Regions from separate parts of the Arthrobacter sp. D1-17 genome, predicted to be linked through region 2. Evidence: riboswitches for the same ligand, from Rfam matches in the RefSeq annotation. Region 2 holds a riboswitch; each other region holds the start of a gene.
The links. A riboswitch is a leader RNA that binds a small molecule or an ion and turns the genes downstream of it on or off. The one in region 2 is predicted to bind cyclic di-AMP.
Positions count from the first base shown of each region.

Region 1: linked by a shared signal. The riboswitch ahead of M1E01_RS18305 (NlpC/P60 family protein) and the one ahead of M1E01_RS15745 (M23 family metallopeptidase) in region 2 are both predicted to bind cyclic di-AMP.
Region 3: linked by a shared signal. The riboswitch ahead of M1E01_RS18125 (LysM peptidoglycan-binding domain-containing protein) and the one ahead of M1E01_RS15745 (M23 family metallopeptidase) in region 2 are both predicted to bind cyclic di-AMP.

Region 1 is NZ_CP096382.1:3,948,086-3,957,737, reverse strand. It holds gene M1E01_RS18320 (multidrug effflux MFS transporter) at 1-196, shown strand, start outside; gene bsaP (biotin synthase auxiliary protein BsaP) at 292-537, opposite strand; gene bioB (biotin synthase BioB) at 534-1,559, opposite strand; gene M1E01_RS18305 (NlpC/P60 family protein) at 1,790-2,620, opposite strand; cyclic di-AMP (ydaO/yuaA leader) riboswitch at 2,624-2,790, opposite strand; gene M1E01_RS18300 (GTP pyrophosphokinase) at 2,967-4,073, opposite strand; gene M1E01_RS18295 (alpha/beta hydrolase) at 4,322-5,152, shown strand; gene M1E01_RS18290 (ferredoxin reductase) at 5,342-6,430, shown strand; gene M1E01_RS18285 (fatty acid desaturase family protein) at 6,445-7,626, shown strand; gene M1E01_RS18280 (carbohydrate kinase family protein) at 7,759-8,724, shown strand; gene M1E01_RS18275 (YbhB/YbcL family Raf kinase inhibitor-like protein) at 8,734-9,264, shown strand; gene M1E01_RS18270 (PepSY domain-containing protein) at 9,380-9,652, shown strand, end outside.
Region 2 is NZ_CP096382.1:3,409,991-3,419,642, reverse strand. It holds gene M1E01_RS15780 (helicase-associated domain-containing protein) at 1-297, opposite strand, end outside; gene M1E01_RS15775 (hypothetical protein) at 308-541, opposite strand; gene M1E01_RS15770 (cold-shock protein) at 726-1,109, shown strand; partial or broken gene M1E01_RS15765 (DUF3027 domain-containing protein) at 1,118-1,517, shown strand; gene M1E01_RS15760 (MFS transporter) at 1,980-3,326, shown strand; gene serC (phosphoserine transaminase) at 3,390-4,520, opposite strand; gene M1E01_RS15750 (metal-dependent transcriptional regulator) at 4,857-5,552, shown strand; cyclic di-AMP (ydaO/yuaA leader) riboswitch at 5,714-5,932, shown strand; gene M1E01_RS15745 (M23 family metallopeptidase) at 5,937-6,767, shown strand; cyclic di-AMP (ydaO/yuaA leader) riboswitch at 6,905-7,074, shown strand; gene M1E01_RS15740 (C40 family peptidase) at 7,145-7,822, shown strand; gene M1E01_RS15735 (NlpC/P60 family protein) at 7,922-8,725, shown strand; gene M1E01_RS15730 (HNH endonuclease) at 8,980-9,480, shown strand; gene mobA (molybdenum cofactor guanylyltransferase) at 9,504-9,652, shown strand, end outside.
Region 3 is NZ_CP096382.1:3,914,394-3,924,045, forward strand. It holds gene tilS (tRNA lysidine(34) synthetase TilS) at 1-510, opposite strand, end outside; gene M1E01_RS18110 (zinc-dependent metalloprotease) at 684-1,814, opposite strand; gene dacB (D-alanyl-D-alanine carboxypeptidase/D-alanyl-D-alanine endopeptidase) at 1,969-3,519, opposite strand; gene M1E01_RS18120 (inorganic diphosphatase) at 3,705-4,193, shown strand; cyclic di-AMP (ydaO/yuaA leader) riboswitch at 4,455-4,628, shown strand; gene M1E01_RS18125 (LysM peptidoglycan-binding domain-containing protein) at 4,631-5,533, shown strand; gene M1E01_RS18130 (hypothetical protein) at 5,737-6,336, shown strand; gene M1E01_RS18135 (HAD family hydrolase) at 6,381-7,226, opposite strand; gene serS (serine--tRNA ligase) at 7,309-8,589, opposite strand; gene M1E01_RS18145 (diacylglycerol/lipid kinase family protein) at 8,657-9,652, shown strand, end outside.

The DNA of each region.
Region 1 (9,652 bases), 540 kb from region 2:
GTCGGGGGTGGCTGGACTCGTAAGTCCTTTGGTGGGGCTGCTGGGCGGAAACGCGCTGTCGATGGTCACCGTCATGGTCGGCTGCTGTGTCCTGACGGCGACAGTGCTTGTCGTCGGGACTCCCGCCTACCGAAAGGGTGGCTGGCCCGAGCACGCAGAACGCAGCGGCGACGAGCGGGTCGCTGCAGACGACTAGGGGCGCTCCCTGCCAGCGCTGCCGGCCCGGACTCTAAACCCCCGATCCGGGCAACATCCGTGCGCTGATTCAGGTCTGGCACGTAGACGTCGGCCTCACGGGATCAGCGCCCCGTGCCGCGAGCACTCCGCCTGCCAGCCCAGCGGCATCACCTGGACCTTCATCCGCCTGCGGCAGTCGGGGCAGTACCGCGGCGGCTCCAGCATCAGCAGCTCACCGCAGCGGCGGTGACCGTCCGACGGCGGGAGGCTGCCGCCGTCGGACGGCTCCCCGCAGTGCCCACAAAACTTCCCGCTGGTTGAGCCTGCCCCGCTGGCCGAGGCAGCCGCAATCTCGTTCACAGCGACTTCTGGAGTTCCTTGATGGGCATGTTTAGCTCCACGAGCAGGTTGAGGTCTGCCGTGGCGGGGCGGCCAAGGGTGGTGAGGTAGTTGCCCACGATGACGGCGTTGATCCCGCCGAGGAGTCCGTCCCTGGTGCCAAGGTCGCCGAGGGTCAGTTCGCGTCCGCCGGCGTAACGGAGCACGGTGCGGGGCATGGCGAGCCGGAATGCGGCGATGGCGCGCAGGGCGTCCTTGCCGTCCATGATCTCCTGGCTTTCCAGCGGGGTTCCGGGCCGCGGGTTCAGGAAGTTCAGCGGCACTTCGTGGGGTTCCAGGGCGGCGAGCTGGGCGGCGAGTTCGGCCCGCTGTTCAAGGGTTTCACCCATGCCGATGAGGGCGCCGCAGCACAGTTCCATGCCGGCGTCCTTGACCATGTTGCAGGTTTCAAGGCGCTCTTCGTATGTGTGGGTTGTGACAACTTCCGGGAAGTAGCTGCGGGCGGTTTCCAGGTTGTGGTTGTACCGGTGTACGCCCCATTCGGCGAGCTGGTCGACCTGCCGCTGGGTGAGCATGCCGAGGGAACAGGCGATGTTGATGTCCACAGCTTCGTTGATGCGGTCGATGGCGAACTTGATTTGGTTCATGAGTTTGATGTCGGGACCGCGGACCGCGGCGACGATGCAGAACTCGGTGGCGCCGGTGGCTGCCGTTTCCTTGGCTGCTTTGACGAGTTCGGGGATGTCGAGCCAGACGCCGCGGACAGGGGAGTCGAAGAGGCCGGACTGGCTGCAGAAATGGCAGTCCTCGGGACAGCCGCCGGTCTTGATCGAGATGATACCTTCCACCTCGACGTCCTCGCCGCAGTGCTTCAGGCGCACTTCGTGTGCCAGTTGGAGGGCGGCGGGAAGCGCCTCATCGGGAAGCCGAAGAACATCCACGAGCTGGCTTTCGCTGAGCCCCACGCCCTCCTCGAGAACCTGTTGCCTCGCTGCCTCGAGAATTGCGTACCGGGTTACCGGCGGGCCTGCCTGAATCGTCATTGATCTTTTCCTTGCGTGGTCAGTGCTTGATGCATCGTGAAACTGACGCTAGTTTCCAAAAGGCGGCACCATTTTGGAGGGTTTCTACAAGGAGGCTGGGCAGACTTTTGGCGGGAAGTGAACTACAGGAATGACAGCAGCAAAAAGCCGGCGCTCCGTTGCCCCCAAGGCAGCGCAACGCCGGCTTCATGATGTGCACCTTCCCGGTGCAGTGTCCTGCTCGCGTGTTGCTAGGCTGCGGGCCTAACAAAGGTGACCGGACCGGTAGCGTTCAGCCAAGACAGCGGGTGAACGATGGTCTCGTTCACGCCGTTCATGCCGCCGCTGAGCGCCTGGCCGTTGCCGACGAAGATGGCAACGTGGCCGGACTGGACAATCATGTCGCCGGGCTGGGGCGTGGAGACGACCTTGCCGTAGTTCATGAACTGCATGGGGGCGAGGTCACCAACCTTGATGCCTGAGGCGCCCAGTGCCTTCTCCACCATGGCGGTGCAGTCCTGGGTGATGCCGATCTGGGCGTAGGCAGCGGAGACCATCGAGGCGTTGACGCTGCCGGCCGCTGCCGGAGCGGGAGCCGGTGCCGACTTGACCGTGATTTTGGGGGCCGGCGCGGCGGCAGGTGCCTGGGCGGCAGGTGCGTGGGCAGCAACCGGTGCCGGGGGAGCAACGGGGGCTGCAGCCGGAGCCTTGGCTGCGGCGACCTTGGGAGCGGCAGGCACAGCCGGCTTCTCCACAATGACGGGTTCCTCCACCACGGGAGCCGGGGCGGACTTCACAGCGGGACGCTCGTAGGCGATGGAGACGCTGGAGCTGGCGTTCAGCGGGGCCTGGGCCGGGCTGGCAGCTTCGGGAGCTAAGGCGGGGGCGGCGGCCTTCTGGGCCGGGGCATTGGCAGCGTTAGCGGCCATGGTCCCGGTGAAAGCGAGGCCCGATGCGGCGAGGACCACGGCTGCCTTGCGTCCCAGTCCTCCGGCATTGGCCGTAACTGCGCGCGATGCGGAAGCGAACGGGTTAGAACGGCCGGCCGCTGCGCGGCGGGCAGGGGTAGTGCGTGACGACATGAAGGGGCCTCTCCCGATGCCTGCGAGGTGAGCTGTCGGATTCGGATGGGAGACACCCGGCCGCACGCTCTGACGAGATCAGGAACTGCGCGGCTTCACCCCAAGGCCCGCTTCAAGCGGGCCAAAAATTGGTTTCCCCGTCTCTGCCGGAAAGTCTGCGATCGGATCCCGGGGCTGCGGCAGAGTTAGGCAATCAGCACGGGAATGCCTTCCTCGGTGAGGAAGGCACGCTTTCTACCGTACGGGAGCCGGCACTAAAAGTCACATTCAGGTAACGGAGGCGTGTCGTGCCCGCATCTTCCCGACCCCGTCTGCTGGCGATGGGTCCGGCTGAAGGGCGGGCTTCCTATTTCTTGGTCTGGCGGTAGCGCTCGATCTGTTTGAGCCGCCGCAGGAGGCTGTCGCGCCGCGGGTGCGGAACGGCGTCGGGCGCTTCGGCAGTGAGGTCGATGTGCTTGGTGCCGTACTGCCACAGCAGCAGGTCATCCAGCAGCCGGTCCGGACCGGGGGAGTAGCGGTGGTCCAGGGCCTTGCGGACCTCGGTGATCCGGTTGGCGCTGAGCAGGCCGGCCAGCTGCACGGTCTGGTTAAGTCCATGGGCCGCCATGAGCTCGGCCGCCCAGCCCCAGTCATCATCCACTTTGCGGTCAACGTGCGGCAGCAGGGCCCGCCACACGTCCCGGATGCGGTTGGGCGTGAGAGGCGCGGCGCCTTCGCCGTCCATGTCCCAGTAGCTGCGGACCTCCTCATAACGCTCATGCAGGTCAGCGAAGGCGGTCTCTACCGTCTCCAGCATGGCGGCCGTGGCGGTGAACTGCCGGTCGAAATGAGGCGTCCACGCACGCGGGTCCTCCGCCTTGAAGCGGATGTCGTGTTCGATCTCGCTCCATGCGTGTGCAAACACGGTGCGGATCTGGCACTCGAAGAAATAGCTGCCGTTCGGCTGGACCTCGGGGTTGAAGACCTGCTGGTAGTCCTTGACCACGTCGTTCTGGATAGTCCGCAGGATCAGGTGACGGCTGGAGTAGCCATAGGTCCCGGATTCGATCGAGCCGATGTCCTTCTCACGGTCCCCCCGGCAGTCGAAGAGCTGGCGCTGTCGCTTGATCAGGTTGGCTACTGCAGCGTTCTCAGCCGGGAGTTTGGTGATGACACGGACCCCCACCATGTCATTGAGGGTGCGGAAGGGGTCAGGGAATTTCAGCACCCGGGGTCCCTCCGGTTCCAGCGGCTCCTCGGTCCTGGAGATCTTCTCCCGGAACGATTCCACTGTTTTGGTCCGGCCGGTGACGAACAGGGGGGTGACCTCAGTGTCCTTGAGCATAGTCCGCAGCATCAGCAGGACTTCCCGGGTGACAAGCTTCAGGGCAGGGCGGACGCGCTCATAGAGCTCCACGTTCTCCTGGACGGACTCGCGCTGGCTGACGTCCAGCCGGTCCCAGTTGCTTGCCATGGTTCCAAACTACCAAGGGCGGGAACACCGGAAGATGTGACACCGGGCGGCGTCATGCCGCCACAGCCCGAAAGCGATGCGCAGGCGCCGCAGCGTGTCCAGCTTTCCGGCGATGGGAGGCGCCTCACTGTTAGGCTCGGCACATGGCTGATGTGCGCCGTCGGACTTTGCTGTCCCTGGACAGCGGGGGACGGCGGCAGTGGTGGGCAGGGGTAGCCTCCTGCCTGCCGGGACCCAAGGAGGATGCAGTGAAGCGGCAGAAGTACCAGTACGGCGACCACCCCAGCCAGTGGGGCGAGCTCTTTCTGCCGGAGGCGCCGCCCGCATCCTCGTCCCGCAACGGCAAGCGCCCGCCCGCCCGCGGCGTCGTGGTGGTCATACACGGCGGCTACTGGCGCTCGCAGTATGGAGCTGAATTGGGCGAACCGCTGGCGAAGGACCTGGCAGCGCACGGTATGCCGGCCTGGAACCTGGAGTACCGCCGGGCGGGTAACGGCGGCGGGTGGCCGCATACCTTCGAGGACGTGCTGGCTGGGATCGACCGGCTGCGCGGGGTGGCTGAAGAACATGGGCTGAACCTCACCAATGTCGTCGCGCTGGGGCACTCCGCCGGCGGCCATCTCGCCGTCTGGGCAGCCGGCCGCGACCGCCTGGCGGAGCTGGGCACACCGGACGCGGACAGGCAGGTCGAGCGGAACCTCAACGGACAGGCCGTGCGCCTGACGGGAGTGGTCAGCCAGTCCGGGCTGCTCAATCTCGCCCAGGCTGACTGGCTCGATCTCAGCAACGGGGCGGTGAGCAACCTGATGGGCGGCTCCGCGGGAAAGTACCCCAAGCGGCACAAGTATGCAGACCCCATGAGCGCGGTCCCGCTGAACATTCCCGTCTATGCCGTCCACGGGCTGGAGGACACCACCGTACCGATCAGCCAGTCCGAGGCTTACGCCGCGGCGGCCCGCGCCGCCGGCGCCCCCGTCCAGGTGGTCAAGGTTCCCGGCGATCACTTTGCCCTGATCGACCCAAAGGCCTCGTCCTACCGGAAGTGCCGAGAGCTTGTGCAGGAGTTGCTGACTACGTAGCGGGAACTCAAACGGCATCCGTTCGTTGCAGTAGTGGGCGGACCTGCTTACGGAGTGCCCCGACCCCTGGTTGCCCGCTGCACCTGCATGGTGGACTCTACTAGCCGGGGGTTACGGTAGCTTTGTATATGACGATCACCGGTTTCACTAGGAGACATACATGGGTGAATCCAACAGGTGGCGGACAATATGATTCGGCTCCGCAAGTTGGCGCGCGCCACGACGGTCTTGACAACCCCGTTGGCGCCGGAGGATATCCTCGCGCTTTTCAACCCCGTCTTTTCGGCCCGCCAGCTTCGCGGCGTGGTCACCAAGGTAGTCCCCGAAACTGCGGACTCCGCCACCATCTACTTCCGTCCGGGCCGCGGCTGGAAGGCGCACAAGGCCGGCCAGTGGGCCCGGATCGGCGTCGAGCTCGACGGCGTGCGCCACTGGCGTTCCTACTCGCTAAGTGCTCCTGCCGGCCAGGACCCTGCCATCACGGTCAGCGACGTCGGAGCGGTCTCGAGTGTCCTCGTCCGGGAGACCAAGCCCGGTGACGTGCTCTTCCTGGCTCCGCCGCAGGGTGACTTCGTCCTGCCGGAACATCCGCGGCCTCTGCTCATGCTCACCGCAGGGAGTGGCATCACGCCGGTCATGTCGATGATCCGCACCTTGGTGCCGCACCGACCAGATGCGGACGTGGTCCTTATCCACTCGGCGCGTGCGCCCGAGGACAGCATCTTTCATGGCGAGCTGTCCGAGCTCGCGGACCAGTTCCCCAACTTCCGGGTCACTCACTGGTATACGGGCGAACGTGGACGGCTGGACTTCAGCTCCACAGCGCGGCTGGACGAGCTCTGCCCGGACTGGCGCCAGCGTGCTGCCTACGCCTGTGGCCCTGAAGGATTCCTGGACGATGCGGAGGCCCTTTGGTCCGCGGAGGCCGCTGCCCACAAGAAGGCGGGACCGTTTGCGGCCGATGAAATCAACCTCATCATCGAACGTTTCAATACCAGCCTCGTCGGCGGAGCAGGGCACGACGGCGGACTGGTCACCTTTGAAGCCTCCGACCGGGAGGTCGAGGCGGACGGGAACACCCCGTTGCTTGATGTCGGCGAGGACGCCGGGGTCCTGATGCCCAGCGGCTGCCGCATGGGCATCTGCCACAGCTGCCTGACGCCGCTGCGGGCCGGGCAGGTCCGCGACCTTCGCACCGGCGAGGTCCACGGCGAGCCAGGCCAACTAATCCAGACGTGTGTTTCGGCAGCCGCCGGGCCCGTTAACCTCGAGATCTGAGGAGCATCAACCGCATGACAGCAATATCCGACCGCACAGCAGTGAAATCGACGTCGATCAGCACGCCGGCGGCGAAACCCCGCCCGGGTGCGCTGGCCACGTCCGGCAGCCCGTTGGTGCGCCCGCCGGCGGCCGCGCACCTCACCGACGAGCAGGTGGCCGAGCTCGGCCGTGAACTGGATGCCATCAAGGACGACATCCTCGCAAAGCGCGGCGCATCCGACGCCGCCTATATCCGCCGTGTCATCAAGGTCCAGCGCGGCTTGGAAATCTCCGGCCGTGCAGCGCTCCTGATGGGCCGCAACAAGGCAGCCTGGGTTACCGGCACCACCCTGCTGAGCCTGGCCAAGATCCTGGAAAACATGGAGATCGGCCACAACATCCTGCACGGACAGTGGGACTGGATGCGCGACCCGGACATCCACTCCACCACCTGGGAATGGGACTTCGTCACGCCGGCCCGCTCGTGGCAGCACACCCACAACGACCTGCACCACCGCTGGACTAACGTCGTCGGCAAGGACAACGACGTCGGATACAACCTGCTGCGCATGGACGGCGACCAGCCGTGGAAGCCGTTCAACCTCGGCAACCCGCTGTACAACGCCATCCTCGCTCCCATCTTCGAGTGGGGCATCGCCGTCTACGACCTGGAGCTTGCGGAATTCCAGGAGGGCAAGAAGAGCAAAGAGGCCCTGATGAAGGACCTCAAGGCATTGGGCAAGAAGGCGGTCAAGCAGTTCACCAAGGACTACGCCGCCACCCCTGCTGTGGCCATGCTGACCGGTTCCGGCAAGCAGGCCCTCTACGGCACGCTCACCGCCAATGCCGTGCGCAACGTGTGGGCCCACGCCGTCATTTTCTGCGGCCACTTCCCGGAGGGCGCTGACACCTTCACGGAGGAAATGGTGGAAGGCGAAACGCGCGGTGACTGGTATGTCCGCCAGATGATCGGTTCGGCCAACATCTCAGGCTCCAAGTTCATGCACCTGATGACCGGGAACCTGTCCCACCAGATCGAGCACCACCTCTTCCCGGACCTTCCGTCCAACCGGTATGGCGAGGTGGCGCCGAAGGTGCAGGAAATCTGCAAGCGCTACGGCTTGCCGTACACCACGGGTCCGCTGCTCAAGCAGGTGGGCTCCTCGTGGGGCAAGGTCTTCAAGCTCGCACTGCCGGGTAAGAAGAAGGCGTAGCCGGCTCAGGACCCAGTCCCTTAGAACAGGGCTGCTCAACAGGGCGGCGCAGCGGGCCGGAAGGTCCCGCAGCGCCGCCTTTTTTGTCGACCACCGGAGCGTCGCGCGGCGTTCTCTGGCAGAGTATGTGCCATGCTCACAGTTATTGGCGAGGGCCTCGTCGACGTGGTCCAGCGGACATCCGGAATCGAAGCGCATGTGGGCGGCAGCCCGCTCAACGTCGCCGTGGGCCTCGCCCGCCTGGGCCATCCCGTCCAGTTCATCGGGCGCTACGGCCGTGACGCCTACGGCGACTCGATCGCGGCGCACTTGAGGGCAAGTTCGGTGATGCTCCCGCTGGCCCCGGACGGCCTGCCAACCAGCGTGGCCACGGCGCTGATTGACGACGGCGGCGCCGCCACCTACACGTTCGATCTCACCTGGGAACTCCCCGGCCTCGCCGAACGCCTGCCGTTCATGCTGCAGGGCACCACCCTGCTGCACACGGGCTCCATAGCCACTATGCTGGCGCCGGGTGCGGGGGAGGTGCTGGCCGCCGTCGAGCATTCTCATCCGGCAGCGATCATCAGCTTCGACCCCAACTGCAGGCCGAGCATCATCAGCGACGCCGGCTACGCCCGCCGCCAGGCGGAAAAGTTCGTGACCCTCTCCGACATCGTTAAAGCCTCAGATGAGGACCTCGAGTGGCTGTACCCGGGCGCTGACCCGCTCGAATCGGCCCGCCGCTGGTTCTCCCTGGGCGGTTCCGAAGGGCCGGCCCTTGTGGTGGTCACGCGCGGCGCCCGGGGCCCCTGGGGCATCACCGCTGCCGGGGAGGCCGAGTTCCCCGCGCCCGAGGTCGAGGTGGCGGACACTGTCGGCGCGGGTGACTCATTCATGGCAGCGCTGCTCTCCGGCGTCGTTGACCGCGGCCTGGATGGAGCCCAGAACCGGGCGGACCTACGAGCCCTGCCCGCCGAAGGCCTCACCGCGCTCCTGGCGCACGCCGGCCGGGCTGCCGCTGTCACCGTCTCCCGGGCCGGTGCCAACCCGCCCACCAGGGCCGAACTCAACCACACGGAAGAAGCGGCAGAGGAAGCAGAAGTACCCACTACCTGAAAGGCAGCTATGACATCCGACGGTCCCTTTTCAAACCTTCCCGACGTTCCCTCCTTCGAGCTCTCCAGCAGGTCCTTCGAGGACGGCGCCACCCTGGCGCCGCCGCAGCGCAGCGGCAGGCTGCACGCGGGCGGATCGGACAGCTCACCGCAGCTGAGCTGGAGCGGGGCACCAGCGGAAACCAGGAGCTTTGCGATCACCGTTTTCGATCCCGATGCACCCGGAGCCCGCGGCTACTGGCACTGGGCGGTAACCAACATTCCCGCTGATGTCACGTCCCTGCCGGAGGGGGCAGGTGCTGAGTCCGGCTCGCAGCTCCCGCAGGGAGCCGTGCAGCTGCCGAACGACGCCGGCTTCCGCGGCTATGTGGGCGCCGCGCCGCCGCCCGGCCACGGCCGGCACCGGTACTTCATGACGGTCTACGCGCTGGATGTTGAGGATCTTGGAACCCGGCCGGACACGGACCCGGCGAGCCTGGGACAACAGCTTTCCCAGCACCTGCTCGGAACCGCCACAATAACCGGGATCTACGAACGCTGAGGCGCGGAGTCAGCGGGCCCGGCAGGGGCCGCCTCCCTGGCGTCAACTAATTAGGTGTTGCGGGTGCCAAGTTTGCAGCGCAGACTGGAAAAACCTTGGAGAGGAGTGATGTGTCATGCGCAAGAGAACGTGGATCATCGGGGCCGCAGCAGCCGGGCTGGTGCTGGGAGGCGCAACGGTTGCCGCAGCTGCCGTGAACCCCTTTGACGACGACGGGAGCGTGGGTGAAAGCACGCAGAGCCCTCTAAGCCCGGCCGACCGTGACAAGGCGGTCCAGGCCGCGCTGGCTAAAGTGGGTCAGGGTACGGTGACCGAAGTGGAGCGGGACGAGAACCCGAACTCCGCCTATGAAGTCGAGGTGCGCCTCGCCAACGGTTCGGAAGTGGAA
Region 2 (9,652 bases):
CCGTTCAACGGCTGAGAGCGTTGAACCCGCAATCAGTTTTTTGACACCCGCGGCGGAAGCACTGTGTCCGGTATCCGTGTTGGTGCAGAGGTGCAGCGTCTCCAACACTTGCATATGCGGCCGGTCCAGGCGTTCCAACGCGCGCTGCACACTGACCCTGGCGCTTGCGCGTGCGGCCAAGGCGGGGAAGTCAGGTACGCCGGGCGAGATGAGGTCCGGGCGCGCAATGAATAAGCCACGCAGCGAGTCGTCGCTGCGTGCCTCCAGTTCCTTGCTGAGCGCACGAATAAGGGACATCAGTCCAACGTTACCGCCCGCCGCCGTTTCCTGCCCGGCGCCGTGCTGCCACGCCATCAATCAGCAGCACGAACATCAGGATGAAAGCGAGCGGAAGCCCGTAGAGGGCGGTGGAGGTAATCCAGGGCGGGGCAGCCTGCCCTCCGAAGGCCAGCGCCATGACTGTTCCTACGGCCGCGAGGGAAAGCACTGCGAGGACCGCGGACGCGATCATCAGGGGGCGCCGGAAACGCGTGGTAATCATGTACGTAACGCTAACAGCCCGGTCACCCGGCGGCGCCTCAAAGCAGGAATCCCAAGCCAGTCAGGATAACCTTGAAGGAGTAGACCAACATGGACCAGGCGGTCATACCCTGAACCCGTACATCAGTGCGGATGCGGTGACGGCCGGACGTGTATTAGACAGTCAGAAGAAGAAGGTTGATTACGTGCCTACCGGCAAAGTCAAGTGGTATGACAAGGACAAGGGTTTCGGATTCCTCGCGGGGGAGGACGGACAGGAAGTGTTCCTGCCCAAGTCCGCGCTTCCGGAAGGCGTTAACGATCTGAAAGCCGGCACTCGAGTGGAATTTGGTGTGGCCGACGGCCGCAAGGGGGCACAGGCTCTGGGCCTGCGCGTTTTGGACAAGACTCCCTCCATCGCCAAGGCCAAGCGGCCCAACGCCCGCGATCTCGCGCCCCTGGTGCAGGATCTGGTCACTGTCCTGGACAACCTGTCCGGCACCCTGTCCGCCGGCAAGTACCCGGAGGGTCACAAGGGCAAGGCCATCGCCGCTGCCCTGCGTAAGGTTGCCGACGAGCTGGACGCTTAGGCCTGCCCATGAATCCGGAACCTGAACAGGCCAAGCCGCAGGCGGAGCCCACGCCGTCCAAAAAGCGTGCCGCTGTTCCCGCCTGGCGGACCGGCAAACCGGACGCTGTCTTGGCCGCCGCGGTTGACGTGGCGCGCACCGCCATTGAAGGCATCGCGAAGGCGTCCGAGATTGGCGAGCACGTGGCGGCCCGCACCGAGGGCGACCGCCTCGTGACGCACCTGTTCGAATCAAGGCTGCCCGGCTACGTCGGCTGGCACTGGTACGCGGTGCTCACCCGCAATTCACGCTCCAAGGTGGTCACGGTCAGCGAGCTGGGCCTGCTGCCCTCGGAGGACTCGATCCTCGCTCCTGAGTGGGTTCCCTGGGCGGAACGCGTCAGGCCTGAGGACGCGCAGGCTGAGGACGTCCAGGCTGAGGAGGTCCAAGCCGAGGACGCGCGGACCGGGGACTCGCAGATCGGGGACGCCCACGCCGGCGTCCAGGAAGACGAGCCGACTGAGGCGGAACCCCGGCCAGCAGAGGGCGGCCCGGCCGGACCCGCGGGCCCTGTTGACGCATCCGACGGCGAATCCGATGGCGACCCCGCCACGTTGGCTCGGGCCCCCCATCTGGAACCCGCCGAAGCGTACGACGGTACCCCGGCCGACGACACCCAGGGCGACGGCACGCCGGCGGACGACACCCAGGGCGACGGCACCCCGGCCGACGACACCCAGGGCGACGGCACCCCGGACGACGACACCCAGGACGGGAGCGCTCAGGGCGGGAACTCCCAAGGCGGGGACGCGGTTGAGGCGGACAGCCCCGGGCAGGGCTGACCACGCCATTGACGTTCCCGGGGTTTGAGCGGCGCGAAGGCAGACGATGATGTCCACCTTCCGGTCCCTGCACATTCTCAATTATCGGATCTGGTTCATCGGAGCCCTTGTCTCCAACATCGGCACCTGGATGCAGCGGACCGCCCAGGACTGGCTGGTCTTTGACCACCTGACCAGGCACGACGCCGGCGCGATGGGCGTCACCATGGCCCTGCAGCTCGGGCCGCAGCTGTTTCTGGCACCAGTTGCAGGACTGGCCGCCGACCGCTACAACCGCAAGCAGTTGCTCGTCATGACCCAATCCGTCATGGCGCTGCTGAGTGCCGGGCTCGGCATCCTGGTGGTGCTTGGGGCCGCCGAACTGTGGCACGTGTATGTGTTCGCTCTCATGCTCGGAATAGTCTCGGCATTGGACGCACCTGTGCGGCAGACGTTTGTCTCCGAGCTCGTCAAGGATGAACTCCTGCCCAATGCCGTGGCCCTGAACAGCGCTTCGTTCAACGTTGCCCGGATGATCGGCCCAGCAGTAGCCGGCCTCCTCACGGTGGCGGTGGGACCCGGGTGGGTGTTCCTGATCAACACCCTCACGTTCCTCGCTCTGCTGGCCAGCCTCGCCAAAATCCCGACGCCGTCGCTCCGGTCCCTGCCCCGCGCAACCGGAGGAAAGGGCAGGATCCGCGAGGGTCTTCGCTATGTTCGCTTCCGCCCGGACATCGTGGTGGTCCTGGTGGCCATCTTTATCGTCGGCACGCTGGGGCTGAACTTCGTCCTGTTCATAGCGGCGATGGTTGGCACCGAATTCGGTCTGGACGCGAAGGCCTTCGGGCTGATGAACTCCATCATGGCCCTTGGCTCCGTGGCAGGTGCACTGCTGTCCGCCCGCCGCAGCAAGCCGCGGCTTCGCATCATTTTTGGTGCCGCTGCAGGTTTCGGCGTTGCCTCCGGACTCGCAGCGCTGGCACCCGACTACTTCTGGTTCGGCGCCGCGCTGGTGCCCGTGGGGCTCTTCGCGCTGACCATGCTCACGAGCGCCAACGGCTATGTGCAGGCCACCACGGACGCTGTGATGCGCGGCCGCGTCATGGCCCTTTATATGGCGATCTTCATGGGCGGCACTCCCATCGGCGCGCCCCTTGTCGGCTGGGTGGCCAACGTGGCCGGCCCCCGCTGGGCCATGGCAGTGGCGGCCGGGTCAGGCTTGTTGGCCGCAGCCATAGGTCTGGTGTGGGTCATCCGGGCTAGGATGCTCCGGCTCCGGGTAAGCCGGCCGCCCCGCGGGCTACCGCGGTTCACAGTGATTTCGGGGGCGGGCGCCGCTGCACCGGACGGAACAGCGGGCTCAACAGCGGACGGCGCCGCCCGGCACTCAAGCCCGGACGACGCCGCCGAACGCTGAGGCTCTGAAGCGTCACCAGCAGGACAGCGACCCTGGTCCGATCACCGCCAGTGATGCAGGAGGCTACTTTTTCAGCTCGCCCACCACGTAGTCGATGCAGTCCAGCAGCGAGGAGACGTCGGAGGGCTCAATGGCCACGAAGGTGGCGATGCGGAGCTGGTTGCGTCCCAGCTTCCGGTATGGCTCCGTGTCCACGATGCCGTTGGCGCGCAGGATCTTGGCGACCGCGGCGGCATCAATGGAGTCGTCGAAATCGATGGTGGCGATGACGTTCGAGCGCTCGGCTGCATTCGTGACGAACGGGGTGGCGAACTCTGACGACTCGGCCCACTTGTAAACGCGGCCCGCGGAGTCTGCCGTGCGCCGGGCGGCGAAGTCCAGGCCCCCATTTGAGTTGAGCCACTGCACCTGGGCATCCAGGGTCACGAGGGTGGCCAGTGCCGGGGTGTTGTAGGTCTGGTTCAGCTTGGAGTTGTCGATCGCCGTCTGCAGGTCCAGGAAGTCGGGGATCCAGCGGCCGCTCGCCTTGACCCGGGCCGCGCGCTCCAGCGCGGCAGGGGAGAAGAGCCCAAGCCACAAACCGCCGTCGGACGCGAAGTTCTTCTGCGGCGCGAAGTAGTAGACGTCGGTCTGGGCGACGTCGACATCCAGGCCGCCGGCGGCGGACGTTGCATCCACCAGGACGAGCGATCCGGCATCGGCGCCGGCCACCCGCTGGACTGGGGCAGCAACGCCGGTGGATGTCTCGTTCTGGGGCCAGGCGTAGACGTCAACACCGGCTTCGGACTGGGGTGCAGGGCATGTTCCCGGTTCCGACGTGATGATGGAGGAGTCGGAAAGGAACGGCGCCTTGTTGGTGGCTGCGGCAAACTTCGAACCGAACTCGCCGAAGGAGAGGTGCTGGGCTTTCTGCTCCACCAGGCCGAAGCTCGCTACATCCCAGAAAGCCGTTGAGCCGCCGACGCCGAGGATCACTTCGTAGCCCTCAGGAGCGCGGAAGAAGGTGCTTAGGCCCTCACGGACGGAACCGACCAGGTTCTTTACAGGGGCCTGCCGGTGGGACGTGCCCAGGAGCGTTGTGGACGCTGCGGACAGTGCTTCAACCTGTTCGGGCCTGACCTTGGAGGGCCCGGCGCCGAACCGTCCATCCTTTGGCAGGAGATTTGCTGGGATAGTGATGCTGGTGTCGCTCACAGTGGCTCCAATTTTCGGCATGGACATGCAGTTCAGCTGGGGGATCGATGACCAGCGGCCAGACATGGCTGCCGCGAAGGCCCCTTTTATTCTGCCTGAGACGCTGAAATCCGGGGTAACCCGGCCGTCACAGTCCAGCTATTGAGACGCCTCCGCGCTCAGCCAAATTATCTGGAGTAATTCAAAATAGGCTAAGCTTTTAGAGGACGTAGGGGCGGAAAGCCGGTGTTGCGCCGCCGCCGGTTTGCGGCCGCGGTGCTGAACGCCGCAACCTCGGACGTAGGCCCGCGGTACGGTGGGACGGACGCAAGTACTGTGCTCGAGGAGCTGAGCTGAATGACGGATCTGATCGATACCACGGAGATGTATCTTCGGACCATTTTGGAGCTTGAAGAAGAGAACATCGTGGCACTTCGGGCCCGCATCGCAGAACGCCTCCGCCATTCTGGCCCCACTGTTTCGCAGACCGTAGGCCGTATGGAGCGCGACGGACTGGTGGTGGTTTCCGGCGACCGTCACTTAGAGCTGACGGAAACAGGCCGGAAGCGCGCCACTGAAGTCATGCGGAAGCACCGCCTGGCTGAGCGGCTCCTCGCCGACGTGATTGGCTTGGACTGGGCATACGTCCATGACGAGGCCTGCAGGTGGGAGCACGTGATGAGCGAGCGCGTGGAACGCAGGATTTACGAGTTGCTTGACCATCCCACAGAGTCGCCATACGGAAACCCGATTCCAGGGCTGGCTGCACTTGGCGGTGAGCCCTCACGGGCATTCGCGGACGGCGTCATGAATCTGCTTGAAGCGATGGCCGGATATGCTCCGGAGTTACGGGTCACTGTCAGCAGACTGGCAGAGCCCATCCAGGTTGAGCCCGAGCTGCTGCTGCAGCTGGACGAAGGCGGCATCAGGCCCGGTGCAAGTGTGTCCCTTGAGCGCGTCGGAGAGTACATCTCCGTTCGGGTTCCGGGTATAGAGGGCGCCCTTGAGCTGCCGCCGGAAGTAGCAGCGCACGTGTTTGTCCGCGTGGGTTAGACCTCTCCAGCAACGAGCAGATGTCCGACATCAGTTGGCAGACGACCGACTAGTTTTGCACATTCGAGGTAACGGATTTATTACTGGAACCTTTAATCGCCTATAGTTAAATCGCAGCACCGATACCAAAGCGTTACCTGATCCGGAGCCGAACTCTGCCAGCGGATCAGTAGCTCGAAACACCTTCTGGCAGAGGCGGGGGAACCACAACCGGCCGTTCAACGAACGGCCTTGGGGTGAAGTCCGCAAGGCAAGCCATTCTCACAACTGGAATCTCCTGGGATACCCCTGTGCCGAAAAGCTTGCCGTGGCGGACCGGGTCAATGATCTCTCTGGCCCGAATCCGACAGCTAACTTCGCAGGCTATCCAGAGAGGAACAGTTCTTGACCATGCAGAATGCCCGGGGCCGTCGCCGTGCGACGGGCCCCGCTGCGGAGCCGCGCACTCCCATAGCAGTCGCCGTCGAGCGGCCCCGCGATGCCCAGCGCGAAGCGCGCAGGCGACGCGGCCCCTTCCGTCAGGTCACAGACTTTGCCGCCGCCAGCGGCATGGGCCAAAAAGCCGGAGTCGCGCTGGCTGCCACAGGCCTCCTGCTGACTGTCACAGTTCCCGCCACCAGCCCCGTCATGGCGACGCCGGACCAGGGCGGCGCAGCGCCGGCGAATGCGGCTGTGGCGGCAGCCGCGCCCAAGGTTTCTGCCGAGGCGGCGGCCAAAATTGACTTCAGCCGCACCTCCGTAGCTACAGCCGGTGACCCCGAGGGCAAGCTCAAGCAGCTCCTCAGCGCCCAGTCTGCCGGCAGCATTAGCCGGGCGGCGTCAGCGGGCAGCCTGGGCCTCCCGCTGGAGACCATGGTCAAAACTTCCCCGTTCGGCTACCGCGTGAGCCCGATTACGGGCGGCGCGGGAGAGTTCCACCGAGGCCAGGACTTTGCTGCCCAGTGTGGAACACAGGTGTTCGCCGCCGCGAGCGGCAAGGTTACCTTTGCCGGCTGGCACCCGTACGGAGGCGGCAACAGGGTTGTCATCGACCATGGCAACGGCCTGGAAACCACGTACAACCATTTGTCGTCATCAAGCGTCCAGGTAGGCCAGAAGGTCACCCGCGGCGAAGCGGTGGCACTTAGCGGGACCACCGGCGCTTCTACGGGCTGCCACCTCCACTTTGAGGTGATGGTCAACGGAGACGTTGTCAATCCCGCTGTGTGGCTCTAAGCAAAACGATGGAGAACTCTCACATTCTCGTGACACGCCGTGATCTGAATGTGACATTCGCTCCGAACTGCTGTACCGTCTAAACCGCGTCAACTTTTCCGAAGTTGACGCCTTTGAGTGGATTGCCTAACTCTGCCACCGCTCAAGGTCCGTTCGCATTACATCGTCTGGCAGGGGCGGGGGAACCAATTTTGGTCTTCGCAAGAAGGCCTTGGGGTTAAGTCGCAAAGCTTCTCAGGAAGCAGCGCGGCCGGGTGACTCCCATCCGAATCCGACAGCTCACCTCGTAGGCATTGGGAGAGGCTACCTTCGTGTCTTCACGCCACAATTCTGCGCGCCACCGTGCGCAAACGGTTCGCAAGAACCCGATCGGCGCCGTGTCCAAGGCAGTAAGCGCCAACGCAGGAACAGTAGGTCGCCAGGCAGCAGTCGTCGCAGCCGCTTCAGGTCTTGTCCTGAGCGTCGGCATGCCAGCCAATGCAGCCGACGCCAATGTTGGTATTTCCGCCTCCGCTGAGTCGGGATCCCAGGCTACGCAGCTCGCTGTGACAGCCGCGCCCACCGCCACGGTCTCGTTCGAGCGTCCCGCCGTCACCACCGAGGCAGCGCCGGTCATCGAAACCCTCGCGGTGCAGTCCAGCGACGACACCGCCGCTGCAGCGGCAGACGTTGCCGCCGAAACCGTAACGGCCAAGGCTGAAACGGCTGACGCAGCAGGGTCGGGCGCAACTGCGGGTCTCGCTGCCATCGCCTACACCGGCATCGGCAACCCCTACGTATGGGGCGGCACCACCCCCAGCGGTTGGGACTGCTCTGGATTCACTCAATGGGTCTACGCACAGGCAGGCATCAGCATTCCCCGCGTGAACGCGTGGAACGCCATGCAGCCCACGTCTGCTCCCGCTCCCGGTGACCTGGTCATGCAGAACGGCGGTGCCCACGTTGGCATCTACGTAGGCAACGGCATGATGATCAGCGCGCTGAACCCCTCGCAGGGCACCCTCCTGCACGCAGTGTCCGCCACGGGCACCGCTTCGTATTACACCCTTCGCTAAGAACCCCACTCGAGACGATCCGGCGTACCCCCAAGATGCCGGCGCGTCGCTAAACCGCGGCCTGCTACAGCGGGCAGCGGACCACGAAAGAGAGAAATCATGACTACACGTGCGACCAGTGCACGCCACCGCGCCGAGGTTACCAAGACCAACTCGCTGACCGTCATTGCCAAAGCTGTCGGCGACAACGCCGGTGGTGTAGGCCGCCAGGCTGCAGTTATCGCTGCTGCTTCCGGACTCGTTCTGACCAGCGGCGTTGCCGCTAACGCTGCTGAGACCAACGTCCAGCGTGACTCCGCTTCTGCGTCCACCCTCGAAGTGCAGTCGCTTGCTTCCGCTCCGATTTCCGCCGCATCCAGCATCGCCATCTCCTACGAGAAGCCTGCTGTCACCACCGAAGCTGCCCCCGTTGTCGAGGCCCCCAAGCCCGTCGTCAAGGTGCAGGAAGCTGCCCCCGTTGAAGCGGCTCCGGTTGCCGAGGCAACAGTCGAAGCTGCTCCGGCAATTCAGACCGCTTCCGTGAAGACCGCCGCAACCACCGAGTCTGCTCCGGCCAAGGCGGCTGCCAGCAGCGGCATGGGCGCGTCGATCGCTGCTGCTGCATACGCCCAGCTTGGCGTTGCACAGGACTGCACCCGACTGGCGACCAACTCCCTGGCCGCCGTCGGCATCAACTACCACGGCTGGCCGGCAGGTTACCTCTCCCTGGGCCGCACCGTCAGCGCCGCTGAGGCCAAGCCGGGCGACCTCGCCTACTACAAAGACGGTGGCATGGGCCTGGCCCACATCGCTGTTTACGTCGGCAACGGCCAGGCTGTCCACGGTGGCTGGAACGGTGGAACCACCGCTCTGTTCAGCGTGAACGTCGGCTCCGGACCGGTCTTCATCCGCGTCGGCGGCTAAGACAACACACGTTCCAAGCTCTCTAGGACCCCTGCCATTGGGCAGGGGTCCTTTTGTCTGCGCGGCGCAATGGGCCCGGCTAACTGTGCCTTTAATCATGCCGTTTACCCACGACACGCGTCCTGCGACATTTGGTCGATTCGTCGATCTGGGCTATGAGTGTTTACTCTTATGGTGTCGATCCATAGCCCGGACATGCAGAGGGCAGCCGGCCCTCGGGCCTCTGCCGGGTGCGGCCGTGAAGAGGTATGCGCATGCGCACGCTCGTTCTCAATGCTGGATATGAACCGCTGGCGGTTGTAAGTTTCCGCCGGGCGCTGGTCCTTGTGCTGACCGGGAAAGCCAGTGTGGTAGCCGAAGGTGACGATCCCGTCGTGGGACCGCAGGACATCATGGGCCGCCCGTCCGTGATCCTCCTGAACCGGTATATCCGGCCGCGGTACACCATGGTCACCGCCGTGAGCCGGCGCGGGGTGCTGCGCCGGGACGGGCACAGGTGCGCTTACTGCGGAAAAGCAGCCCACACCATCGACCACGTCCACCCAAAGTCACGGGGCGGCGCCGATTCGTGGGAAAATCTCGTCGCTGCCTGCCTACGGTGCAACAATGTCAAGGGCGACCACACACCGGCGGAAATGGGCTGGAAGCTGCGTTTCGTTCCCGCCCCGCCTGTCGGAACGGTCTGGCAGATTAAGGAACTGGAGAAGCCCACGCCTGCGTGGGATCCGTTCCTGCTTCCGGAGACCGCCGCGTAATCCTTCCGCAGTAGGCTGGGGATGTGGACTTCGACACAATAATCCTGGCCGGGGGGCGATCCTCGCGGCTCGGCGGCTCACCCAAATCTGAACTGACGTACGACGGCGGGACCCTCCTTGAGCGGACGATCGCTGCGGCGGGCGGTGCCCGCCATATAGTTGTCGTCGGTCC
Region 3 (9,652 bases), 500 kb from region 2:
GCAGATCTCGAGGGTCTCCGTTCTGCGCAGCCCAAGGAAGGGCCGCAGCAACTTGCCGCGGACAGGCCGCATGCCGGCCAGGGAACGGGTGCCGGAACCGCGGGCCAGTCCCAGCAGCACCTGTTCCGCCTGATCATCGAGGGTGTGGCCCAGCAAAACGGCACCTGCATCCCATTCCTCCGCCGCGGCTTCCAGCGCTGCATGGCGGGCGTCCCGGGCCGCAGCCTCCGGGCCGAATCCGCCGGCGGCAACGTCCACAGCAAGCACCAGTACCGGGTGGAGGCCGAGCTCGATGAGTGTTTCGGCCGTTCGGGAGGCCACCTCCGCAGACCCCTCCTGCAGTTGGTGGTCCACCACCACTGCACCTACGGCCACCGGATGCCCGTCCACATGCCCCCGGCGGGCGAAGTAGGCAGCTACGGCGGCAAGGGCCAGCGAATCAGGTCCGCCGCTGCATGCGACCAGAATCCGCTCAGGGTAGCCTGCCTGGGCGAGGGAATTCTGCAGCATTTTCCGCGCTGTGCCGACGACCGGCACCAGGCGGCCCGGCCTGCGTCGTCCGCTCCGCAGGCCACGTCCGGGGGTTCCGGGACCTGCTGAATCTTCAGGAGTCCCGGGGGTTACGGAGTCTGCTGTACCGCCAAACCCTGCGGGCGCTCCGGCAGAAGGGTCCTGCACGGGAATTAGAACCCCATCCTGTCCAGCCAGATCTTGGCGTCGTGGATTTCGGGCTCACTGGGCAGATTCGCGGCGGAACCCCAGACCCGGTTGAAGCCCTCCATCCCGACGACGTCCACCACGGCGCGTACGAACTTGGCACCGTCGGTGTACTGGCGCATCTTGGCGTCCAGGCCCAGCAGGTTGCGGATGAACTTCTCGATGACGCCCCGGTCCTTGCCGCGCTCGTTGAAGCGCTGCCGGATGGTCTTCACCGACGGCACGATGCTCGCGTCGACCGCGTCCATCACCACGTTGGCATGTCCCTCGAGCAGGCTCATCACGGCTGTGAGACGGGACAGCGCTGCTTTCTCCTCGGGCTTCTGCAGAAGGTCCAGAATGGCCCCCCTGCCCGGAGTGTCACCGGAGATGGACCGATCCTTCAGGGAACGGGCTGCCGCTGAGGCACGCTCCATCAGGGAGTCGACGTTGCCGAGGAGGTGGCTGCTGAGATTGTCAATCTCATTCAGCATGTGGTGCCGCAGCCAGGGCGCCGCGGCGAACTGCACCCTGTGGGTCTGTTCGTGCAGGCAGACCCAGAGCCGGAAGTCCTCCGGCGTCACGTTGAGCTCGCGCTCCACGGCAATGATGTTGGGAGCCACCAGAAGCAGCCGGCCGCCGGATGGGGCGGCGGAACCTTCCGCGAGCGCCGCGAAGGGATCGTACTGTCCCAGCACCTTGCTGGAAAGGAACGCCAGCACGGCGCCGAGCTGGCTGCCGGTGATGGCGCCGCTGACGCTCGCCGCGCCGGGGCTGATGGTTCCCTTGCGGTTCTCCACCATCCGGTCGATGGCGGGCTTGAGCATGACCGCGAAGCTTTGGGTGTTTGCCCTCGACCAGGACGCCCGGTCCACCACGAGGACGGAGGAGTCGCGAAGATCGCGGGCGGCTTCCAGTCCGGTGATGTGATGCACGTGCGGGACGGAAGCATCGGCTGCCGCACGGAGCTGGTCGACGGCGTCGCCGATTTCCCGTGCGTTCAGGGAGGGACCAGGCGGAGCCAGCCGGGCGGCGGCGGACGCGGCGAGTTCCCAATTGATCAGGGCTGGGGCAGAGGTCTGGCCCGCGGCCGATGTCTGGCCTGCTGTTGACTCCATACGATCCATCAGATCACACGCCCCTGACATTGCGCCTTAAGTTCACCCGGCGCCAGTTAGCCCGCCGGCACATTGGCGCCGGGAAGGGGATCGGGGGGAACCGGCTAACCATCCGCGGCGGGCACCGCGGCCTGCTGCAGGGCACCGCCCGGTCTTAGCGGCAGCCGCAGGCGGCCAGCACCGTTGCTGACGCGTCCAGCGCCAGCTTGTTGCCTGCAGCTCCCGGCGTCAGGCCGTTGCCGATGAAGGAGAACACCAGGAGCCGGCCGTCGGCGTCCACAACGTACCCGCTGAGCGCGATCACGGTGTTCAGCGTTCCGGTTTTGGCGCGGACCAGCCCGGCGCCCTCGGCACTGGACTCGTCCACGTACCGGTCCCCCAGCGTTCCCGTGAGGCCTGCGACAGGGAATCCCGTCAAGGCCGCCCGCAGCCGGGCATCCTTGCCGGCCGCGATGGCCCGCACGACTTCTGAGAACTGGCGGGCCGATACCTGGTTTGCCAACGCCAGCCCTGAAACATCAGCCACAGTCATGCCGCCGGTGGGGACGCCGAGGCCCGCGAGCTGCTGCAGCACGGCCGCCGCGGCACCTTCGTTGCTGGCCGGTTGGCCTGCGGCGGCAGCAGCCATCCTGCCCAGGGTCTCAGCCAGGTAGTTGTCTGAAGTCTGAAGCATGAGATCCACCTGCCGACTGACGGTCGCAGATTCCACTTCACCCAATACGGCGGCGTCCGGCGCAGCTTGCCCCTCCAGACGTCCGACGGCGGGCGCCACCTGGAGTCCCGCGGCGGCACCTGCCGCCTTGAGCTGGGCGGCGAACGCCTCACCTGCGGCCAGAGCCGGGTCCTGCGGGCGGGGCCCGGTGGTGATGGACGGACCGAAGCGTGCTGAGTTCAGGGCGAGCGGAAAGAGCGGGGCCACCTCGCCGGCGGCGACGTCGTCCGGGCTCCAGAAAGGATTGAGGGACGGGCCGGTAAACAGGGAATCGTCGACCAGGACGTCCACCCGGCCGCGGAACCGGTCCTTGCGCAGGGACTCCACGGTCAGCTTGGCGAGAGTTGCCAGCCCGGCATGGCCCAGCACCTTGTCCTTGTCGGACTCGCCTGCCGCGAGGAGGACATCCCCGCCGCCCACGAGCACCACCGTCCGCGCGGTATCCGCCGCGCCCGGCCCTGTGCCGGTCGGGCCTGTGCCGGGCGGGCCTGCGACTGCCTTGGTGCTGAACCGCGACTCCGGCCCGATGGCCCTGAGCGCCGCCGCTGCGGTGAGCAGCTTCATGTTGGAGGCCGGGATCCTGCTGGCCGCACTGTTCCTGTCGAACAGCACCTCGCCCGTGACGGCGTCCTGGACCACTCCCGTAAAGGTGCCGCCGCCGTCGGTCCTAAGAACCGGGTCCAGCTTGGCCGCGAGCTGTGCAGGCGACGGGACGGGCGCTGAGGTGCTGAGGGGATCAATCCCTTGCGGAACCGACAGTTGCCTGGGCACAAGCTGCCAGGCCGGAGTGTGGACCGGAGCTGCCGCTGAAGGGCCTTGGCCGGTGAGCGCGGGGGCAATCAGCATTCCGGCGGGAAAGGCCAGAACGGCGAGCAGGACCGTAAGGAGCAGGGTGGGCCAGGCCCGGAGCAGCGCTCCGATGCTGGCACGGGGCCGTTCACTGCTTCTGCTGAACGGGGCGCGGCCGGTTGCCTTGCCTGTGGTGCCCCTCATGCCGCTGGTCCTCAAAGTCCTGAAATTACCCCGTTAGTTCCTGAAACCTGGGCCTCTCGCTATATCCTCAATAGTAGTCGGCGGCAGCGACAGTTCTCTTTGCTGAAATTCCCCTGAAGTTTAGGATGTCAGCGCGTGGATGTCAGCGTGCCGCAAACACCCAAGCAATCGTCGAGGAGCATTCCATGAAGCATGACGTGACCATCGAGATTCCCAAGGGATCGCGCGTCAAGTACGAAGTCGACCACGAGACCGGCCGCGTCCGCCTGGACCGCGTCCTCTTCACTTCCATGCAGTACCCCACGCACTACGGTTTCTTCGAGAACACCCTCGGCGAAGACGGCGACCCGCTGGACGCCCTTGTGCTCCTGCAGGACTTCGACCTCCTCCCGGGCGTCATCGTCGAAGCCCGCCCCATCGGCGTCTTCAACATGACGGACGACGGCGGCGGGGACGCCAAGGTCCTCTGCGTGCCCGCCGACCCCCGGTTCGACCACATCCAGGAAGTCAGCGACGTCAACGAATTCCTGATCAAGGAAATTGAGCACTTCTTCACCCGCTACAAGGACCTGGAGCCCGGCAAGTGGGTCAAGGCTGAAGGCTGGGCGGACCGTGCCGCTGCCGAGGCAGAGCTCGAGGCCTCCATCAAGCGTTACGTACCTGCAGCCCACTGACCCACTGCGACGGCGGCGGCTGCGGTTCCCAGTGGACCGCACCCGCCGCCGTCGTCATTTAAGCCGCCGTCGTCATGCAAGTCGTCATCTAATCGCCGGCGCGTCTACTTCAGCAGCCAATCCTGAACGGTGACGCCGCGCCGGCGCGGACCGTGCCGTTACGCAAATGTGACATTGGGGTGCTGGGTGGGATAGCCTCTACCGGTGCCTTGGTTTCCATCGGGGCACTCCCGGGAGGAATGCCGAGCCCTGCCGCTGACCGGGATCCGTTCGCAATTTCAACTGGCAGGGACGGGGGAACCACCTCTTTACCGTCCTTGGTTTTCGAAGGACTTGGGGTTAAGTCCAGGCGCTCCTTTTTGCAAGGGAGGCAGGACCGGGTGACCTCCCACCCGAACCCGACAGCTCACCCCGCAGGCATGGGAGAGGCAAAATCCATGTCACGTAAGTCCATGTCCGCGCGCCATCGCGCCACCCCGACACAGTCCATCGCTTTGGAGGGACTGTCCCATTCCCTAAAGTCCAACGCAGCATCCCTGGCCCGGCCGGCTGCCGCCGTTGCCGCCGCCTCGGGCCTTGTCTTCGGCGTGGGAGCACCTGCCATGGCCGGCGCCAACGCCCCGGAGACCTCGGGCAGCGCCGGCGTTCAGGCTCAGGCAGCAACTCACGCTCCGGCACCTGCTGCGCCTGCCGCCTCAGGCGCAACCCACACGGTTGTGCCTGGCGACACCCTCGGTGCGATCGCTGCAAAGCACGGCGTTGCCTTGAACGCGGTCCTGTCAGCGAACGGTCTTTCCCTGTCCTCGGTGATCTACCCGGGTGACCAGATCGTGATTCCGGGTGCCGCTCACGCTGCACCGGCTCCGCAGGCGGCCGCCCCGGCAGCACCCCACGCTGCCCCTGCCGCCCCGGCAGCACCCCACGCTGCCCCTGCCGCCCCCCAGCAGCAGGCCGGCATGGGCATCTACCACGCTTCCGCCTCGATCAAGCCGGCGTCCGCCACCACGGCGGCTTCCAGCACCCCCGCCAGCGGAGTTGGCGGCGCCCTTGTGGCTTCCGCCCGTGCACAGCTGGGAGCCACCCAGGACTGCACCATCCTGGTGGAGCAGGCGCTGCGGTCCGTCGGCAAGCAGGTCGGCGATCTTGCCCCCACGCAGTTCCACCAGTACGGGACTCCGGTTTCCAACCCCCAGCCCGGTGACCTGATGATCAGCTCCGGCCATGTTGCCATCTACATCGGCGACGGGCAGGCCATCAGCAGCGGCATGAACGGCGTCAACGAAACCATCGTCCACCCGGCCTCCTGGCTGGGCGGTTCGAGCTACGTGCGCGTGGCCTAAACGTCATTTCGAACTCAGCAGCGGCAGGTGCCACCGGCACCTGCCGCTGCTGTTTCTGCCTCCGGGCAGAGGGAGCTCCGCGCTTCGCGGCTGACAGCCAGCAGCCCGTGCGAGGACAAGGCTTCCCGGGCGGCGAACAACTCTCCCGGCGCCGGTGAGACAAACTTGTCTCGGATCGGCCAACAGGTAGTGTGTTTTTCAAGATGTTCACGCTGACTATCAACCAAACAGACAGCCGACGCGACGGCGACCGGGTTCCGCAGCTACTCAAGGACCTCCGGCATATTCCCGCGCGTCTCGACTTCGACCGGTCGGTCGAAGACGAGGTTCAGGGGATAGTGGACTGTCCCCACCAGGCTGTGGACGCGGCCCTGATCGCGCTTCGGTGCGGCAGCTGGTATGTGGGACTGGGCGTGGGTCCGGTGAACGAACCGCTGCCGAACCAGATCAAGGATGCCGACGGTCACGGCCTCATCTATGCCCGCAGGGCGGTGGACCGGCTGCGGAACAGCAAGGACCGGATTCCTGTGGCCGTCGAGGGGCCGTACGCCGACCTGGCCACCGAGTGCGAAGCGGTTCTTCGGCTGCTGGGCTATATTGTGCGCGACCGCAGCCAAGCCGAGTGGCGGGTCTTGGATCTCATGACCCCGGGGGTGCGCGGCCAACAGAAGGCCGTGGCCGCCGCGCTTGGCATCACTTCACAGGCGGTCAGCAAGGCGGTGGCCCGGTCCCAGTGGAACGAGGAGCACGCCGCCCGGCCCGCAGCAGCACGGCTGCTCGCGCTCATCCTGGAGGTGCGGTAGCAGCGCCCCTTGCGGACGAATAGTGCTGAAACAGCAGCGGAGCGTTACAGGAGGCTGCGCAGAACGTGGGCAGCGCCGTCGTCGTACACGGACTTTGTCACCTCATCCGCGGCGGCGACCACCTCTTCCGGAGCCTGCCCCATCGCGACTCCGCGGTTCGCCCAGGCGAGCATCTCGATATCGTTGCGGCCGTCGCCGATCGCCACCGTCCGGGACGCATCGACGCCAATCCGCGTGCGGAGGTTTTCCAGGGCGCTGGCCTTGGTGACGCCGGCCGCGGCGATGTCCAGCCAGGCCGTCCAGCCCACGGAGTACGTGACGCCGGCGAGGCCGATATGCTCGATGGCCTCGTTGAATTCTTCGGGGGTGTTCTCGGCACTGAACACCACGACGCGCACCGCGGTAGCCTCCAGCATGGTCTGGAAGTCGACACCGATGGCTTCGACCCCGAAACTCGCGTCCTGGAAACGCTCCGTCGACAGGAAGTTGCCGTCCTCGTCCTCGAGGGCGTACTTGGCAGTGGGGAGCCGCTGACGCAGCGCGCGAAGGGCCGGCCCGGGATCGAACGTGGCCTTGTGGATGATCTCGTAGCCGTCGGTCAGCTCCGGGTGCAGGCGAAGGGTGACGCCGCCGTTGCAGCAGACGGCATAGCCGCGGTCAATGCCGATCTGCTCGATGACGGGCAGGGCGGCGTTGAGGGATCGTCCCGTTGCGATCAGCACCTCGTGGCCTGCCTCGACCACGGCCTGGGCTGCCTGCCGGACTTGCTGGGACATGTGGCCGTCGTGGTCCACGAGCGTGCCGTCTACGTCCAGGGCAATCATGAGCTTTTGGGATGCTTCTCGCTGGTCTTCGCTGCCAGCGGCTGAGGATTCAGTCAGAATAGTCATGCCCAATAGTAGACCAAACCTGGCTGGCGCCCGCTAGGACGCAGCCCACAGGAAGCATGAACACAGCGTGAAGATTCGGCGGCTACAGGACAGGCAGGACCTGCAGTCCGCCGAGGTATCTCTGCAGCGCCTCGGGAACGTTGACTGAGCCGTCCGGGTTCTGGTGGTGCTCAAGGATCGCCACGATCCAGCGGGTTGTGGCGAGGGTGCCGTTGAGCGTGGCCACCGCTCGCGTTCCCTTCGGCGTGCCGTCCTCGCTGAACACGCGTTCGCGGACGTTGAGGCGGCGGGCCTGGAACGTGGTGCAGTTGGACGTGGAGGTGAGCTCGCGATAGGCGGCCTGGGTGGGGACCCAGGCTTCGCAGTCGAACTTGCGGGCGGCCGACATTCCGAGGTCCCCGGCCGCCGTATCGATCACGCGGTACGGCAGCTCGCACTTGCCCAGCATCTGCTCTTCCCAGGCCAGCAGGCGCTCATGCTCGGCTGCTGCTTCCTCGACAGTCGTGTAAATGAACATCTCCACCTTGTTGAACTGGTGGACGCGGATAATGCCGCGGGTGTCCTTGCCATGCGATCCCGCTTCGCGCCGATAGCAGGAGCTTTGGCCCGCGAACCGGATCGGTCCGGCGCTCAGGTCCAGGATTTCGTCGGCGTGGTAGCCGGCCAGCGGCACTTCCGAGGTGCCCACAAGGTAGAGGTCATCTTCGGCAAGACGGTAGATCTCGGCGTCGTGCTTCACGTCGAAACCGGTGCCCTGCATCGTCTCGGGCCGCACCAGGGTCGGCGTGATCATGGGAATGAAGCCCGCCTCGATGGCCTGGTCCATGGCCATCTGCAGCAAAGCCATTTCCAGACGGGCGCCGACGCCGCGCAGGAAGTAGAAGCGTGAGCCGGAGACCTTGGCGCCGCGTTCCATGTCGATGGCGCCAATGAGCTCACCGATCTCCAGATGGTCCCGCGGTTCGAAGTCGGGGAACTCGCGCGGGGCACCGACAGTCTTGACCACGATGTAGTCATCCTCGCCGCCCTCGGGTACACCGTCCTCAATGAGGTTGGGGATGGTGCGCAACAGTTCTTCCTGCTTGGCCTGCGCGGCATCAGCTTCGGCCGACGCGGCCTTGACCGCCCCCGCCAGCTCACGGACCTCGGCGAGCAACGCCTGCTTTTCCTCGCCCTTGGCCTGGGCCACCTTCTTGCCGAAGACATTCTGCTCCGCCCGGAGGCTCTCGTAGCGGATCAGCGCGGATCGGCGGGCGGTGTCGGCATCGATGATCGCGTCCACCACGGTTTCGTCCGCACCGCGGGCACGCTGGCTGGCACGGTACTTGTCCGGGTTTTCGCTGAGGTCTTTTACGTCGATCACCAGACAAGAGTATCGAATGTGCCGGGCATCCCGGAGGCGGAGCGCGGCGGGATAGTGTTGAAGCACAATGAGCGACCTGTTTCTTTACATCCTGATTGCCGGGGCACTGGCCTTTGCCATCTCCAGCTGGTGGGGTGTGCGCAGCCTCAAGACTCTGCATGCGCGGAGCCCGGTGCGCGAGGATCCCCACGCCCATGGTCTGGAGCGCCAGCGCGTAGCGGTGGTGCTGAACCCGGTCAAGGCGAAGGCGGCCGAGGCCCGCGCGACCATCCAGCGCGCCTGCCTCACGGCAGGCTGGGAGGCGCCGCTGTTTTATGAGACGACGGTGGAGGACCCGGGTCACTCACAGGTGCGGGCCGCACTTGCGTACGGTGCCGACGTCGTCCTCGTGGGCGGCGGTGACGGCACGGTGCGCGTGGTGGCTGAGTCAATGGCGCATACCGGCGTGGCGATGGGCATCATTCCGCTCGGTACCGGCAACCTGCTGGCGCGCAACGTGCATCTGGACCTGTACGACCTCCACGGCAACGTCCAGACGGCCCTCTTCGGTCATCAGCGGTTCATTGATACTGCCCGCATGGGGATCGAAAACTCCCAGACGGGCCGGTCATCGAACCATGCTTTCCTGGTGATTGCGGGCATCGGCATGGATGCTGAGGTGGTGGGCGACACCAATGACGGGCTGAAGCGGGCCGTCGGATGGCTCGCCTACACTGAAGCAGGAGTGCGGCACCTGACGGGACGCCGGAAGAAAGTATCGATTTCGCTCGATGACCAGCCCGAACAGACCCGCAAGATTCGCAGTGTCCTGTTCGCCAACTGCGGACTGGTTCCCGGCGGCATCGACCTCATTCCCCAAGCCATGATTGACGACGGGATGCTGGACGTGGTGGTCATGAGCCCGCGCAGTGCGGTGGGGTGGCTGGCGATGTACGCCAAAATCGTGTTCAAGCACAAGCGCCACCTGCCCGTGATGAGCGTGTACCGCTCCGGGAAGGTTGTGATCAAGTGCCCGGAACCGATGCCGACACAACTGGACGGCGACATCACCGGTGAGGCCACC